2 regions of the Rhizomicrobium palustre genome follow, and region 2 is predicted to be linked to the other one. Evidence: riboswitches for the same ligand, from Rfam matches in the RefSeq annotation. Region 2 holds a riboswitch; the other holds the start of a gene.
What was found. Region 2 has a riboswitch for cobalamin ahead of metE (5-methyltetrahydropteroyltriglutamate--homocysteine S-methyltransferase). Riboswitches for the same ligand answer to the same signal wherever they lie in the genome.
Positions count from the first base shown of each region.

Region 1: it holds a riboswitch for cobalamin, as region 2 does, so the genes downstream of both, FHS83_RS06450 (ribonucleoside triphosphate reductase) here and metE (5-methyltetrahydropteroyltriglutamate--homocysteine S-methyltransferase) in region 2, are expected to answer to the same signal.

Region 1 covers NZ_JAASRM010000001.1:1,421,149-1,428,411, reverse strand. The annotation lists gene nrdD (anaerobic ribonucleoside-triphosphate reductase) at 1-158, opposite strand, end outside; gene FHS83_RS06450 (ribonucleoside triphosphate reductase) at 182-2,197, opposite strand; cobalamin riboswitch at 2,295-2,507, opposite strand; gene FHS83_RS06445 (VOC family protein) at 2,753-3,133, shown strand; gene FHS83_RS06440 (cysteine hydrolase family protein) at 3,217-3,747, opposite strand; gene irrA (iron response transcriptional regulator IrrA) at 3,847-4,275, opposite strand; gene fabA (3-hydroxyacyl-[acyl-carrier-protein] dehydratase FabA) at 4,516-5,058, shown strand; gene fabB (beta-ketoacyl-ACP synthase I) at 5,100-6,317, shown strand; gene FHS83_RS06420 (enoyl-ACP reductase FabI) at 6,396-7,241, shown strand; gene FHS83_RS06415 (DUF4893 domain-containing protein) at 7,222-7,263, shown strand, end outside.
Region 2 covers NZ_JAASRM010000001.1:2,407,644-2,414,906, forward strand. The annotation lists gene metE (5-methyltetrahydropteroyltriglutamate--homocysteine S-methyltransferase) at 1-1,736, opposite strand, end outside; cobalamin riboswitch at 1,882-2,091, opposite strand; gene FHS83_RS10835 (alpha-N-arabinofuranosidase) at 2,218-3,765, opposite strand; gene FHS83_RS10840 (ion channel) at 3,878-4,804, opposite strand; gene FHS83_RS10845 (GNAT family N-acetyltransferase) at 5,088-5,672, shown strand; gene FHS83_RS10850 (gamma-butyrobetaine hydroxylase-like domain-containing protein) at 5,662-5,997, opposite strand; gene FHS83_RS10855 (Trm112 family protein) at 5,994-6,185, opposite strand; gene FHS83_RS10860 (LON peptidase substrate-binding domain-containing protein) at 6,197-6,850, opposite strand; gene trxA (thioredoxin) at 6,855-7,263, opposite strand, start outside.

The DNA of each region.
Region 1 (7,263 bases), 990 kb from region 2:
TACTTGCGCTCGGCGAACTCACCGCGCTTGCCGCGGTTAAAAGAGGCGATGGGGCGGTGATAGCCCATCACGCGCGTCCACACTTCGCAGGGCTGGCGCTCTTCATCCTTCAGGATCAAAGAAGCATCGAGATCGGAAACGGAAACCTGCTGGTTCATAGCATTCATCCTGTTGGGGAGTTTTATTGCGCCGCCTGAGGAGCGGCAAGTTTTTTGGCGATCAGATCGGCATCGCATTTGGGGCAGAAGACATGCTCGCCCGCGATATAGCCGTGCTTGGGGCAAATCGAGAAAGTCGGCGTCACGGTGATATAGGGCAGCGAGAAATTGGTCAGCGCGCGGCGCACCAGCTTCATGCAGGCCTCACCCGAAGAGACGCGCTCCTGCATGTAAAGATGCAGCACCGTGCCGCCGGTATATTTGCGCTGCAGTTTTTCCTGCCGCGTTAGTGCCTCGAAGGGATCGTCGGTGAAGCCCACCGGCAACTGGCTGGAATTCGTATAATAGGGCTGATCGGCGGAACCGGCCTGCAGTATGTCCGGAAAGCGCTTCTTGTCTTCGCGGGCGAAGCGATAGGTGGTGCCTTCCGCTGGCGTGGCTTCCAGATTGTAGAGATGGCCGGTCTCTTCCTGGAAGGCGACGATCTTGGCGCGCACATGATCCAAAAATTCCAGCGCGAAGGCATTGCCCTGCATCGTGGTGATGTCTTCGGCATCGTTCGTGAAGTTACGGATCATCTCGTTGATGCCGTTGACGCCAAGCGTGGAGAAGTGATTGCGCAATGTGCCGAGATAACGCTTGGTATAGGGGAAAAGGCCGTTATCCATATGCTGCTGGATGACCTTGCGCTTGATCTCGAGTGTGGTGCGGCCGATGTCGAGAAGATTGTCGAGGGCGGCAAAGAGCGCTTGCTTATCGCCCTTATGCACAAAGCCGAGGCGGGCACAATTCACCGTCACGACACCGACCGAGCCGGTCTGTTCGGCCGATCCGAAAAGCCCGTTGCCGCGCTTTAAAAGCTCGGTGAGGTCGAGCTGCAAGCGGCAGCACATGGAACGCACCATGTTCGGCTTCAGCTCGGAATTGATGAAGTTCTGGAAATAGGGAAGGCCGTATTTCGCCGTCATTTCGAACAGACGTTGGGCGTTCTCGCTTTCCCAGGGAAAATCCGGGGTGATGTTGTAGGTCGGAATGGGGAAGGTGAAGACCCGGCCTTTGGCATCGCCCGCCGTCATCACTTCCATATAGGCGCGATTGATCGCGTCCATTTCGGTCTGCAATTCACCATAGGTGAAATCCATTTCCTCGCCGCCGATGATCGGCACCTGGTCGGCGAGATCTTCCGGGCAGGTCCAATCGAAGGTGAGGTTGGTGAAGGGCGTCTGTGTGCCCCAGCGTGAGGGCACGTTGAGGTTATAGATCAGCTCCTGAATGCATTGGCGCACCTCGTCATAGCTCATGTCATCCTTGCGGATGTAGGGCGCCATATAGGTGTCGAAAGAGGAAAACGCCTGCGCGCCTGCCCATTCATTCTGCAGTGTGCCGAGGAAGTTCACGATCTGGCCGATCGCGCTCGACATATGCTTCGGCGGGGCGGCTTCCACCTTGCCCGGCACGCCATTGAGCCCTTCGGTCAGAAGCGTGCGCAGCGACCAGCCGGCGCAATAGCCCGCCAGCATGTCGAGATCGTGGATATGGATATCGCCTTCACGATGGGCGCGTCCGGCTTCCGGCGGATAGACGTGGGAGAGCCAGTAATTGGCGGTCATCTTGCCGGAGACGTTGAGGATCAGCCCACCCAGCGAATAGCCCTGATTGGCATTGGCGTTCACGCGCCAGTCGGCGCGGTTGAGGTATTCGTTGATCGAGGTCTCGACATTGACCACGGTCTGCTTGTCGGTGCGCAGGCGGGCGCGCTTCTCGCGATAGACGATAAAGGCGCGGGCGGTGGCGAAATGGTTGGCGCTGATCAAGACCTGCTCGACCACGTCCTGAACCTGCTCGATATGCGGGGCTGATTCGGCAAAGCGGTGCGAGAGCACCTTCACCGCCTGAATGGCGAGAAGATCGGCCTCGTTTCCTTCGAATTCGCCGCTGGCTTTACCCGCGCGCTCAATGGCGGAGCGGATCTTGGCCGCGTCGAAAACTACGATTTCGCCGCTGCGCTTGACGACATGGCGAGGTGTACGGGCCGGCATAACCTGATCTTTCATGGGAGCGGAGACGCCACGTGCCTTCGCGGCGCGCAAATTCGCGCCGGCTTGGGCCCGCTGGTGCACCCCGCCCGGGGACTCGACATACGTTCAGGTTACGGCCGGTCTCCTGGCTCGCGGCGCTCCCACCGAGCCTTCCCGGCGCATCGCCAGTGGCTTTCTCGGCAAGATCCCGTCCCCAAAAACGCTGAGCACAGGGCCGCTTACAGTTGCGGGGGCAGCGCAGGCGTTACACCTGCTTCCCTTTTCACTCTTTGGAAAACTTCCTTAGAGAACCGTAACGCAGAACGACATGGTGTATGCGCCCCTGCTGAAACGTCAAGAAGTGGTGGGTGCGCATTTTGACCCGGACGAAAAATTTCACACTTGCCGGACAAAGCGTCACGCCGATTCTTGAGTGTGGAATCAAGCACTCGCACCCAAACGATGCGTGTCCGGCGTTGGCCGCATGCCCGCCCTGCCAAAAACGGGCAGCCGCTGTCCCGTTTTGGTCCTAGCCTCTCTGTGCCTGTGACTGACGGCAGAGGGAGGAAGGGACGCATGCTGGGCTATGTGACGATCGGCGCGCGAGATGTGGAAGCCTCCGGCAAATTCTACGACGCCGTGCTTGGTGCCATTGGGGAAGAACGCAAATTCGCCGACGGCGGCTGGATAGGCTATGGGCCCAAAGGGGAAGATAGCCATTACCTCTATCTCTGCTCGCCCTATGACGGCAAAGCGGCTGTTCCCGCCAATGGGCTGATGCTGGCCTTCAAGGCCAAGAGCAAAGCCGAGGTTGATGAAGCTTATGCCGCCGCGATGGCGAATGGCGGTAGCGATGAAGGCGCGCCCGGCTTTCGTCCGCCCGAAGGCAAGGAATTTTATGGCGCTTATATGCGCGATCCCACCGGCAACAAGTTTTGCGTCTATGTGAAGCAATAGAGGCTCATGCGCCCGCTTTTATTTTTCGTCATGGCCGGGCTCCGACCCGGCCATGACGATTCAGATGTTACGCCGATCCAGCTTTAAGCCCCGAAACTCACATCCGCGGCAAGCTTCAGCCGCGCGAAGCGGCCGTTCCAGATATGCTGCGTGTGGGCGATGATGGTCGCGGCGGGCAGGATCTGGCTGTCGAAGGTGGTGTGCGCGTCGGCCACCACGGTGACGCGGTAATGCCGATCGAAGGCGCTGCGCACGGTGGCATCGACGCAGTATTCGGTCTGCATCCCGCAGATGACCAGCGAATCGACCCCCGCCGCTTTCAGCTTTTGATCGAGGTCGGTGTCGTAGAAGCCGCTATTGCGCTTTTTCACCGTCACGCTGTCGCCCGGTTCAGGTGCGATATCGGAAACAAAGGCAAAGCCCGGCCCGTGCTTGTCGAACTCGTCGCCGGTCCCGCCATCATGCTGGATATAGAACACCGGCACTTGGGCGGCGCGGGCATTAGCGATGAGGTTTTTGATGCGTGCGACGACGGCCCACCCGTTGAGCGGGCCCGCGCCGTTCTCACCGCTGAACATTGCGTTCTGCACGTCGATGATGAGAAGCGCTTGCATAAAATATCTCCCGCCGGATCGTACCCGGCGAGAGTCGTGGTTTGCGGCTGGGGTTGCAACCGCAAAACGATACACGTGGCTGCTTTACTGCCGTCCGCTTTACTGGCGCTTCAGGCGAACAACCACATCCACGCGCGCGACCTGGGTGCCTTCAGGGGCTTCCGGAATATTGTCGACCGCAATGGCTTCCGAGCCGGGGATATCGGCCAGCATGCCGTCGTCTTCGTAATAGAAATGCTGATGCTCGGTGGTGTTGGTGTCGAAATAGGAACGGGTCGCATCGACCATCACCTGGCGAAGCAGGTTCGCGGCAGTGAACTGGTGCAGCGTGTTATAGACCGTCGCCAGTGACACCCGGATGCCTTTATTGACGGCTTCCGCATGCAGGGCTTCGGCAGTGAGATGGCGATGGCCGTCTTTGAACAACAGATCGGCCAGTTCGTTACGCTGCCGCGTCGGGCGAAGGCCCGCAGCTCTGAGGCGCGTCACGGCTGATTCATTCGGCGTTTCACGCATTTTCCTACGCATCACGGCGGACTTTCCTCTTCGCGGCATCTGAACCGGACGGTACGGTACCCGTCACCGGTGTCTAAACGCCATCGTTACTCCTTTGGCTCTCGCCTTTGACGGTCCGAGAGGTTATGACAATCGGGCGTCATTCATTAGAGAAGTGTACGCTAGTCGTTAGAATAGTTCTAACGTAGAAATCGTCGCAGGGGCAGTCCTGCGTCAATAGAGCCGGTTACGTTCGCTAAGAGCTTGAAGGGCATGGAAAAAGTGGATCAGACCTCTCCCGCGCGCAAGTCGCAGTTTGATTTGGCGGGCCTTATCTCTTGTGCCAAAGGGGAATTGTTTGGGCTTGGCAATGCACGCCTGCCGATGCCGCCGATGCTGATGTTTGATCGTATCACCAAGATTTCGGACAAAGGCGGCGCCCATGATAAGGGCGAAATCCACGCTGAGTTCGAAATCAACCCGGATTTGTGGTTCTTCAAGTGCCATTTCGAAGGTGATCCGGTGATGCCGGGTTGCCTCGGCCTTGATGCGATGTGGCAGATGGTCGGTTTCTTCCTCGGCTGGCTCGGCGCTCCCGGCAAGGGCCGCGCGCTCGGCGTCGGCGAAGTGAAATTCTCCGGCATGGTGGTGCCCACCAATAAGCTCGTGAGCTATTCCATCGATCTGAAGCGCGTCATCATGCGCAAGCTGGTGCTTGGCATCGCCGATGGCGTGATGAAGGTTGACGGTCAGGTCATTTACGAAGCGAAGGATCTGCGCGTCGGCCTGTTCCAAGACGCCCCGCAACCGGCGTAAGATAGAACAGCATTACGGTTCGATTTCAGAAGGGAATTGCCATGAGGCGCGTTGTCGTCACGGGGCTGGGTATCGTTTCATCCATCGGTAACAGCGCCGAGGAAGTCACCGCGAGCTTGCGTGAAGCCCGTTCGGGCATCGCCACTGCGGAAACTCAAAAGGCCATGGGCTTTCGAAGCCAGGTCGAAGGGGCGGTGAAGCTCGATCTCGATGCCTTGATCGATCGTCGCGCCAAGCGCTTTATGGGCGACACGGCCTCTTATGCCTTCCTCGCCATGGAACAGGCGCTGAAGTCTTCCGGCTTGGAAGAAAAGGACGTGATCAATCCCAGGACCGGCCTCATCGTCGGCTCGGGCGGTCCCTCCACCAAAACCCTTTTTGCGGCCGATAAGATCGCGGAAGCCACGGGTCCGAAAAAGATCGGCCCCTTCGCGGTGCCCAAATGCATGTCCTCGACCTGCTCGGCGGTGCTCTCCACCTGGTTCAAGATCAAGGGCGTGAACTACTCGATCAGCTCGGCCTGCTCGACCAGCGCTCATTGCATCGGCAACGCGGCGGAACTGATCCAGTGGGGCAAGCAGGATGTGATGTTCGCGGGCGGCGCCGAAGAGCTCGATTGGACGCTCTCGGCCCTCTTCGATGCCATGGGCGCGATGTCGTCCAAGTATAACGACACCCCGTCCCGCGCCTCGCGCGCCTTCGATAAGGATCGCGATGGCTTCGTGATCGCGGGCGGCGGCGGTGTTGTGGTGCTTGAAGAACTCGAACACGCCAAGGCGCGCGGCGCCACGATTTATGCCGAACTCACCGGCTATGGCGCAACGTCCGATGGCCATGACATGGTCGCCCCCTCGGGCGAGGGCGCGGTGCGCTGCATGCAGCAGGCGCTCGCCACGGTGAAGGGCCCGGTCGACTACATCAACGCCCATGGCACCTCCACGCCGGTTGGCGACGTCACCGAAATCAAGGCGGTGCGCGAGGTGTTTGGCGACAAGATCCCGCTGATCAACTCCACCAAATCGCTCACCGGCCATTCTTTGGGCGCGGCGGGCGCGCAGGAGGCGATCTATTCGATCCTGCAGCTTCAGGGCAATTTCGTCGCCGAAAGCGCGCATATTGACGAGTTGGACCCGGCGGTTGCGGACGTTCCGATTGTGCGCAGCAGGATCGACAACGCCAAGCTGGAGCGGGTGCTCTCCAACAGCTTCGGCTTTGGCGGCACCAATGCCACGCTCGTCTTTGATCGTTACCATGGATAAGCGCCTGCCCTTGTGGGCCGGTGCAGTTCAGGCTAAGTGCCCCCCGTCTGGGCGGGCATTGGCTTTTTTGAGGGACTGATGACCACCAAACTAATGGCCGGCAAGCGCGGCCTTGTCATGGGCGTTGCGAACGACCATTCCATTGCCTGGGGCATTGCCAAGACGCTGGCGGCGCATGGCGCCGAGATTGCCTTCACCTATCAGGGTGATGCGCAGCTCAAGCGCCTCAAGCCGCTCGCGGCTTCGATTGGCGCCACCATCCTTCTGCCCGCCGATGTCGAAGACGATGACCAGCTCGACACCACCTTTGACGCGATCAAGAAGGAATGGGGCGAGCTCGATTTCCTGGTCCACGCCATCGCCTTTTCCGACAAGAACGAGTTGAAGGGGCGGTATGTCGATACCAGCCGCGCGAACTTCGCCAAGAGCCTGTCGGTCTCTTGCTACTCCTTCACCGCGGTGGCGCGCCGGGCCATCCCGCTGATGAAGGGCCGTAATGGCGCGATGCTGACGCTCTCCTATCATGGCGCCCGTCAGGTGATGCCGTCCTACAATGTGATGGGTGTGGCCAAAGCCGCGCTGGAAGCGTCCGTGCGCTATCTCGCGGCCGATCTCGGCCATGACCAGATCCGCGTTAACGCGATCTCCGCCGGTCCCATCCGCACCCTCGCGGGCTCAGTGGTGGGCGGCGGGCGCACCATGTTCCGCTGGATCAAGGGGCTGACCCCGCTCGGCAAGACCATCGAGCTCGATCACCTCGGCGGCGCCGCGCTTTACCTTCTTTCCGATTTGTCTGCAGGGGTTACCGGCGAAGTGCACTATGTTGATGCCGGGTATAACGTCATGGGCGTTCCTCCTGCTTCCGTGCTCGAAAGCTGGAGCGGGCAGGAAGAGGGCAAATCCGATGAAAGCGGCGAAGGCTGATCAGGCTTTCTGCCCCCGCTAT
Region 2 (7,263 bases):
GGCAGGTCATCGCGCACAAAGGACCATTGCAGGATCGTCACCGGCCCCGTCAGCATGCCTTTCATCGGCTTCTTGGTGAGCGATTGGGCATAACGCGTCCACTTCACGGTCATGGGCTTCGGGCGGCTGACATCGCCGAAAATCACCGGCGGGCGGACATAGCGCGAGCCATAGCTTTGCACCCAGGCATGTTTGGTGAAGGCAAAGCCGGAAAGCTGCTCGCCGAAATACTGCACCATGTCATTGCGTTCGAACTCGCCATGCACCAGCACATCGATGCCCGCTTCCTCCTGCCAGCGCACGCAAGCTTCCGTCTCGCGGCGGAGGAACTCGTCGTAAGCCGCATCATCGAGCATGCCTTTAGCGTGGGAGGCGCGTGCCTCACGCACCACTTTGGTTTGCGGGAAAGAGCCGATGGTGGTGGTGGGGTACAGCGGCAGGCCGAGATAGGCTTTTTGCGCTTTGCGCCGTTCGGGATAGGCAGAGGCGCGCGCCGTCATTTGCGGCGTCACCTCTTCCAGCCGCGCTTTCACCGCCGCATTGTGAATCTTGGGCGAGGTCTTGCGCTTTGCGGCCGCTTGCGAAGAGGCCTCCAAAGCGTCTGCCACCGCGCCGCGGCCTTCATTCAACGCCCGGCCGAGAATGGAAAGCTCATCCAGCTTCTGCACCGAGAAAGCGAGCCAGCTTTTCAGATCGGGATCGAGCCCGGTTTCCAACTCGAGGTCGATGGGCGAATGGATGAGCGAGCAGGACGGCGCCAGCATCACCTTTTCAGGCTTGCGCTTCGCCAAAACCTTCTCCGCCGTTTCAAGCTTGGCGCAGAGATCGCTGCGCCAGATGTTGCGGCCATCGACAAGGCCGAGCGACAGGGTGAGGTCCTCCGGCGCCTTGGCGAGCACGCTATCGAGCTGATCCAGCGCGCGCACCAGATCAAGATGCAGCCCCGCCACCGGCAGGGCCAGCGCGGTTTCGAGATTATCGCCAAGCCCGCCGAAATAGGTGGTGAGCATCAGCTTCACTTGGGGCACTTCGGCGGCCAGAGTCTGATAGGCAAAGCGCAGCGCTTCTTTGGCGGCGTCGCTTAAATCCTGCACCAGGCAGGGCTCATCGATCTGTACCCAGTCTGCGCCTTCCGCCGCGAGTTGCTTCAAGACCGAGGCGTAAACGGGCAGCAGCGCAGGCAGAAGCCGCAGCGTGTCGAACTTCTCGCCCGCGGGTTTGCCGAGAAGCAGGAAGGTGACCGGGCCGACGAGAACGGGGCGCGTGGCGATGCCCAGCGCCCTGGCTTCACGGAATTCATCCAAAGGCTTCGTCGTGCACTGCTCGAAATCCTGATCCGCCAAAAATTGCGGCACCATGTAGTGGTAATTGGTGTCGAACCACTTCGTCATTTCCTGCGCATGCAGGTCGCAGCCGGAGCGCCCGCGTGTGCCACGCGCCATGGCGAAATAGGTGTCGAGCGCCACCGGGCCTTTCGGCATCAGATAGTGCTCTGGCACAGCGCCCACCATCACACTGGTGTCGAGAACATGATCATAGAGTGAGAAATCATTGCTCGGGATGACATCGATCCCGGCGGATTTTTGCCGCTCCCAAGCCCCAGCGCGCAGCGCTTTGGCGCGAGTTTGCAGGACTTCCGCGCTGATCTGGCCTGACCAGAATTCTTCCAGCGCTTTTTTCAGTTCGCGGCGTGTCCCGATACGCGGGAAGCCGAGATTGGAGACAAGAATGGACATGGATACGCCTCGTTGAAGCGCCGCAAACGCGCGTGTTGCGCGGCGGCAGGTAAATCCAGTCCCGGAGGAGATTGAAAAGAACGCGTGCGAAATTGACCGGCAATCCTGCCAGCTCGCATGCGCCTCACCGGAGCACCCCGCCCGTGGACGTTCTTTCGCCGGGGCAGGTCTCCTGGCTCACGGGTCAGCGCGGGGGCCGGTCTTCCCAACGCTAAACCTGCGTCAGTGACATCATCGGCACCCACTCGCCGCTTACAGTTGCGGGGGCAGCTTCGGCATTGCCTCTCGGCGCACCGAATTCCCTCTTAGCTTCCGCCGGTCGTCTGACGGAAGAACCTCGACACGGACATTAAGAGGAAGAGGGGCAAGCCTGTCAACAAGCATATAAAGAAATCTTTATATCTTCATATGCGGTGTGCGGCGGGCAAAAAAACGGCGCCACCGTTTCGGGTAGCGCCGGAAGTCATCGTGAAAAGAAAAATCAGTTCAGCGTCAGCACCGTGACCGAGGCGGGCGCGAGCGTGATCGAAAGTGTGCCGTCCGTGACCGTGGCGGAGACCGCTTTCGGTTTTACCGTTTCGGGTGCGGTGAAGCTGTTCACGCTGTCGAGCTTGGGTGCGGAAAGAACCTCACCCTTTGCCGTGCCCAACGCGCCGGGCAGTTTCACGCTGAAGCTTGCAGGCGATTTGGCATCGATATTGGTCAGCGCGATGACGATCTTGCCGTCCTTGGTCTTGGCGGCGACCGCATCGACCTTCGGCAAGGTGATATCGCCGAATTTATAGGTGCCCGCATCGAAGCTCACCGGCAGGAAGGTGGAATCCTGGAAGGGCACATACATCTTGAAGAGATGATAGGTGGGTGTCAGCACCATCTTATTGCCTTCGGTCAGGATCATCGCCTGCAGCACATTCACCATCTGGGCGATGTTGGTCATGCGGATGCGGTCGGCATGGCGGAAGAAGATGTTGAGATTGAGCGCGGCCAGAACGGCGTCACGCTGCGAGTTCTGCTGCTGCAGGAAGGCGGGATTGGAGCCCGGCGTCGGCGCCAGCCACGCGCCCCATTCATCCACCGTCAGCGAGATCTTCTTTTCGGGATCGAACTTGTCCATCGCCGCCGCCTGTTTGGCGACCAGCGGCTCCATATGCAGCGTGTCCTTCAGCATGAAGGCGTATTCGTCTTCGCCAAAGCCGGTCGAGGGATGCGAGGGCGGCCAAGCGCCCCAGGTATAGGAATGCAGCGACATGCCGTTGATGTCGAACGACCAGCCATGGCGCTTCTTCCAGGTCTCCATTACCGCATCGGTCCATACCGTGTCATCGCCGCCCGGGCCTACCGCCACTTTCTGGGTCGGCACGGCGGTGTTGTAGTTGTTGACGAAGCGGGCATAGAGCTTCATCTGCTGGACGTAATCTTCCGGCGTCATAAGGCCGCCGCAGTCCCAGCTCTCATTGCCGATGCCGATATAGTGGACCGCATAGGGTTCGGGATGGCCATTGGCGGCGCGTTCCTTGCCGAGCGTCGCGGTGGTGGGGGCGGTCATATATTCCACCCAATCGGCGGCCTCCTTCACCGTGCCTGAGCCGACATTCAGCGAGATATAAGCCTCGGCGCCGATCAGCTTGGCGAAGGTCATGAATTCGTCGGTGCCAAAGGTGTTGGGCTCGGGCGCATTGCCCCAGGCCGCGTTCACGCGTGCGACGCGCTTTTTGCCGACGCCATCGCGCCAGTGATATTGGTCGGCGTAGCAGCCGCCCGGCCAGCGCACCACCGGCACATGCAAGGCTTTCAAGGCGCCAACCACGTCGTTGCGGATGCCGCCCGTATTGGGAATTTTGGAGGTCTTGCCGACCCAGATGCCATCATAGATCTGCGTCCCTAGATGTTCGGCGAATTGACCGAAGATGTGCCGGTCGATTTTGGCCCCTGGCTTGGCCGTATCCACCGAGACTGTGATCGTGCCCTCGGCCAAGGCCGGAATACTCACTAAAGATAAGGCCATGACCCAAGGAGCCAAGCGGCGCATATGTCCCTCCAATGTATTTGTATGAGAAATACATAGCGCGCCTTAAGCGTCCCGGCAACGCTCCTTATGGGCGCAGGCAGTCACGCTTTTTTGTTCGGAAGTCCCAGAGGGCTCAGGCAGTCTCGTCGCTGACCGTATCGTGGAATTTGGTGAGATCGACCATGCGCCGCCCATCCGGCAGGCGGGAGAGGATGTCCACCAGCCGGTGATTCCACAGGATGCGGTCCGGCTGATAGGAGTGGCGGGCGAAAACCATATCGGCCAAGGTCTCGTCCGTGCCGCTGAGGAGCACGATCAGCTCGCCCTGGCAGGCTTTCAGGCTTTCGGTCGTCTGACCGTAGAGCGGGCTTGTCTCATCGACCCGGTGCATCACCGTCCAGGAGAGGGCGAAGAGGGGGGAGTGCGCTCGCACCAGCGGCAGCTCCCGGAAGCGCCGCATCATCAGGCCTTCCTGTGTGGTGTGCTGCCAGGCATAGGTAAGCGAGACATTGGCCCCCAAGATCTGATTGCCGCGCTGATTGGCGGCACGGAACATCAAGGTCGGAACACCATCGAAATTGGTGATCACCGCGGCTTGGGAGAAGAGGATGCGCGCCGAGGGCCGCGAGAAGCGCGAGAACAACACGCCGGTGATCAGGGCGAGGTTGATGATGCCCGAGAACGCCTCCACAACCACGACCACATTGGCGTAATGGGATTTGGGCACCATCACGCTGTAATTGATCGAGGCGATGGTCTGGACGCTGAAGATGAACGCGTCCCAGAAATTGCCCGGCCGCGCATAAGCGATGCCGCCCGGATCAAGCATGTAGATAAGTGCGAAGACCGAATTGAGCAGCACGAAGAACAATCCCAGCACCGGAATGAACAGCGCCCAGGGAATGGTCAGGATGGCGTGATAGAAATCGGTCCAGCGGGTGTGGTCCTGGCCCTTGATGATGGCAAAGCGCTTCATCCCGCCCGGCGTGATATACGAGCCTGGGGCAGGTGCGGCGCGCCAATTCTTCGGCGAGATGCGGTCAGATAAACGATTAGCCACGGGACTTAAACACGCTCCAGCGGGACTGCGGTTATGGGCAGTCCACGGCTCCATTGGTTTGTGGCTCTATGTATACACAGAGTGGCTGGGCTTTGAGAATGGAGGCGGAAAAACTCTTTCCGCGCTCATATACCACTGTCACCCCCTCGTGCGTCGCGCTTATGCGCGATCCTCTCGGCCGGGGATGACAACGGCTTCTGCGTGATGCCCTTCGCGCCTTGGCGCTTCCAGGCCGTTGTGGGCGATGTTAGAAGCCGTTGAAGCGGTAGGGAGATCATCGCGCATGACGGATGTACGTTTGGGCCAGCGCGAAGATGGCGACAAGATCGCGGCGATGCTGGGAAGGGCATTCATCAACGATCCGGCGATGTCCTTCATTTTCCCGGATCAAGAGCAGCGCAAAACCCGTATGCCGCTGCTCTTTCGCCAGCTCTTTGCCAGTGACCGCAAGGCGGGTGGGGTGATGATGACCCCTGGTGGTGAAGCGGCCACGCTATGGCGCGCGCCCGGCCGTATCGCCATCCCGTTCCTGGAAGAGCTTCTGAACGCCAAGTCGTATCTGAAAGCGTTGGGGCCGCATGTTTTTCGCGCGATGGGGCTTTCGCATGCCATCGAGGCGCAAATGCCAAAGGGCGAGTTTTGGTATCTGCACATCGCGGGCTGCGATCCGGCGGCGCAAGGCAAAGGTTATGGCCGCGCGGTGATCCAGGCAGGGCTTGATCAGCTCGTCAAAACCGACGCCTGCTATTTGGAAACCGGCACCGAGCGCAATCTTGGCTTTTACCGCGCGCTGGGCTTTGAGCTGATCGGCGATTGGCAGGTTCCAGGCGGCCCGCGCCTCTGGTCGATGCTGCGGCCTAAGGCTTAGACGCCAGATACGCCGCCCATATCGTTGAAAGCCCCTGGCCCAGCTTGGCAAGGTAGTCCCAGGTGTAAAGCCCGGTATTATGGCCGTCATCGAAGACGATGCGCACGGCGTAATTGCCCACCGGCTCAAGCGCGGTGATGGCAACATTTTCCTTGCCGCGCACGGTGATCTTCTCGGCGGGACTATGGCCCTGCACCTCGGCGCTGGGCGATTCCACCCGCAGATATTCCGCAGGCAGCTCATAGCTTTCGCCATTCTCGAAGCCGACGCGCAGCGTACGCTTGTCCTTCAACAGACGGATTTCACTTGGCCAGATGTCACTCACTTGAAGTCTCGCTCCGCATCTGAAAGCTGGCGCGCCTCGTCCGGGCGCATGATGGGAACCCCATCGCGAATAGGATAGGCAAGCCCCGCCGCCTTGCTGATCAGCTCCTGATGTTCGCGGTCATAGCTCAAGGGCATCTTGTTGACCGGGCAGACCAGGATTTCCAGCAATTTGCGGTCAGGCTCCATCGCCATGCCTCTTAGTTCAGGGATACCGGTCCTTGCGGGCCCGCGCCGGACATCTCCAAAAGCGCGATCAGCGTATCCACCCGCTCGAGCCAGCCCGGGGCTTCCAGCAGCGCCTGCTTTTCGGCAGGCTCAAAGGGGCAGAGCATGGCAAGCGCATTGACGAGCGTTTCCGGCGGCGCACCCATCACGCTTTTCCAATCGGCCTTCAGGTCGCGATTGGCGAGATAATCCTTCAGCGAGGTGATCAGGCGTTCGCGCGGAAAATCGGTTTCATCCGGTGGCGTCAGATCTTCGCTATAGGTCTCGAAATCCGGGCGAATACGGCGATAGGGCGTGTCGGTGGTGAATTCTTCAACCACCCGGAACCGGCACACCCCCGTCAGCGTGATCATATAGCGTCCGTCCTCGCTCTCGCGAAAACCGGTGATGCGCCCGGCGCAGCCGGTGGCCGAAAGGGCAGGGCGCAGCACTTTGTCTTCGCTTTGCGTGGGCTGGATCATGCCGATCAGCCGCGTGCCCGCCAGCGCTGCATCGACCAGCGCCAGATAGCGCGGCTCGAAGACATTGAGCGGCAACTGCCCGCGCGGGAGCAAAAGCACCCCCGTCAGCGGGAAGATGTCGAGCACATCCGGCAGATCGCCAAGGGTGTTGTAGATAAAGGCCATGGCTTTACGAGAACAGGATCGAGGAAAGCTTGCGGCGGGCGGAGATGGTCCGTTCGTCGGTCGGCCCCATCGCTTCGAACAAGGTCACAAGCTGCTTGCGGGCGGCTTCTTCATTCCATTTGCGGTCACGCTTGACGAGTTCGAGCAGCGCCTCGATGGCGCCTTCGCGGTCGCCATCGGCGTCAAGGGCGAGCGCCAGATCATAGCGCGCCTGATGGTCGTTGGGATTGGCGGCAAGCTTGGCTTCGAGTTCCGTATTCTTGCCCGAAGCCGCCGCCGCCTTTTCGCGCAAGGAAAGCTCGGCATTGACCGCGCGCACGGCCTCGTCATTGGCGTCGTCAGGGCGCACCAGCGCGAGGGTGGTTTTGGCGCGTTCCAGATCGCCGCTTTTGAGGTAGCAGCGCGCCAGACCC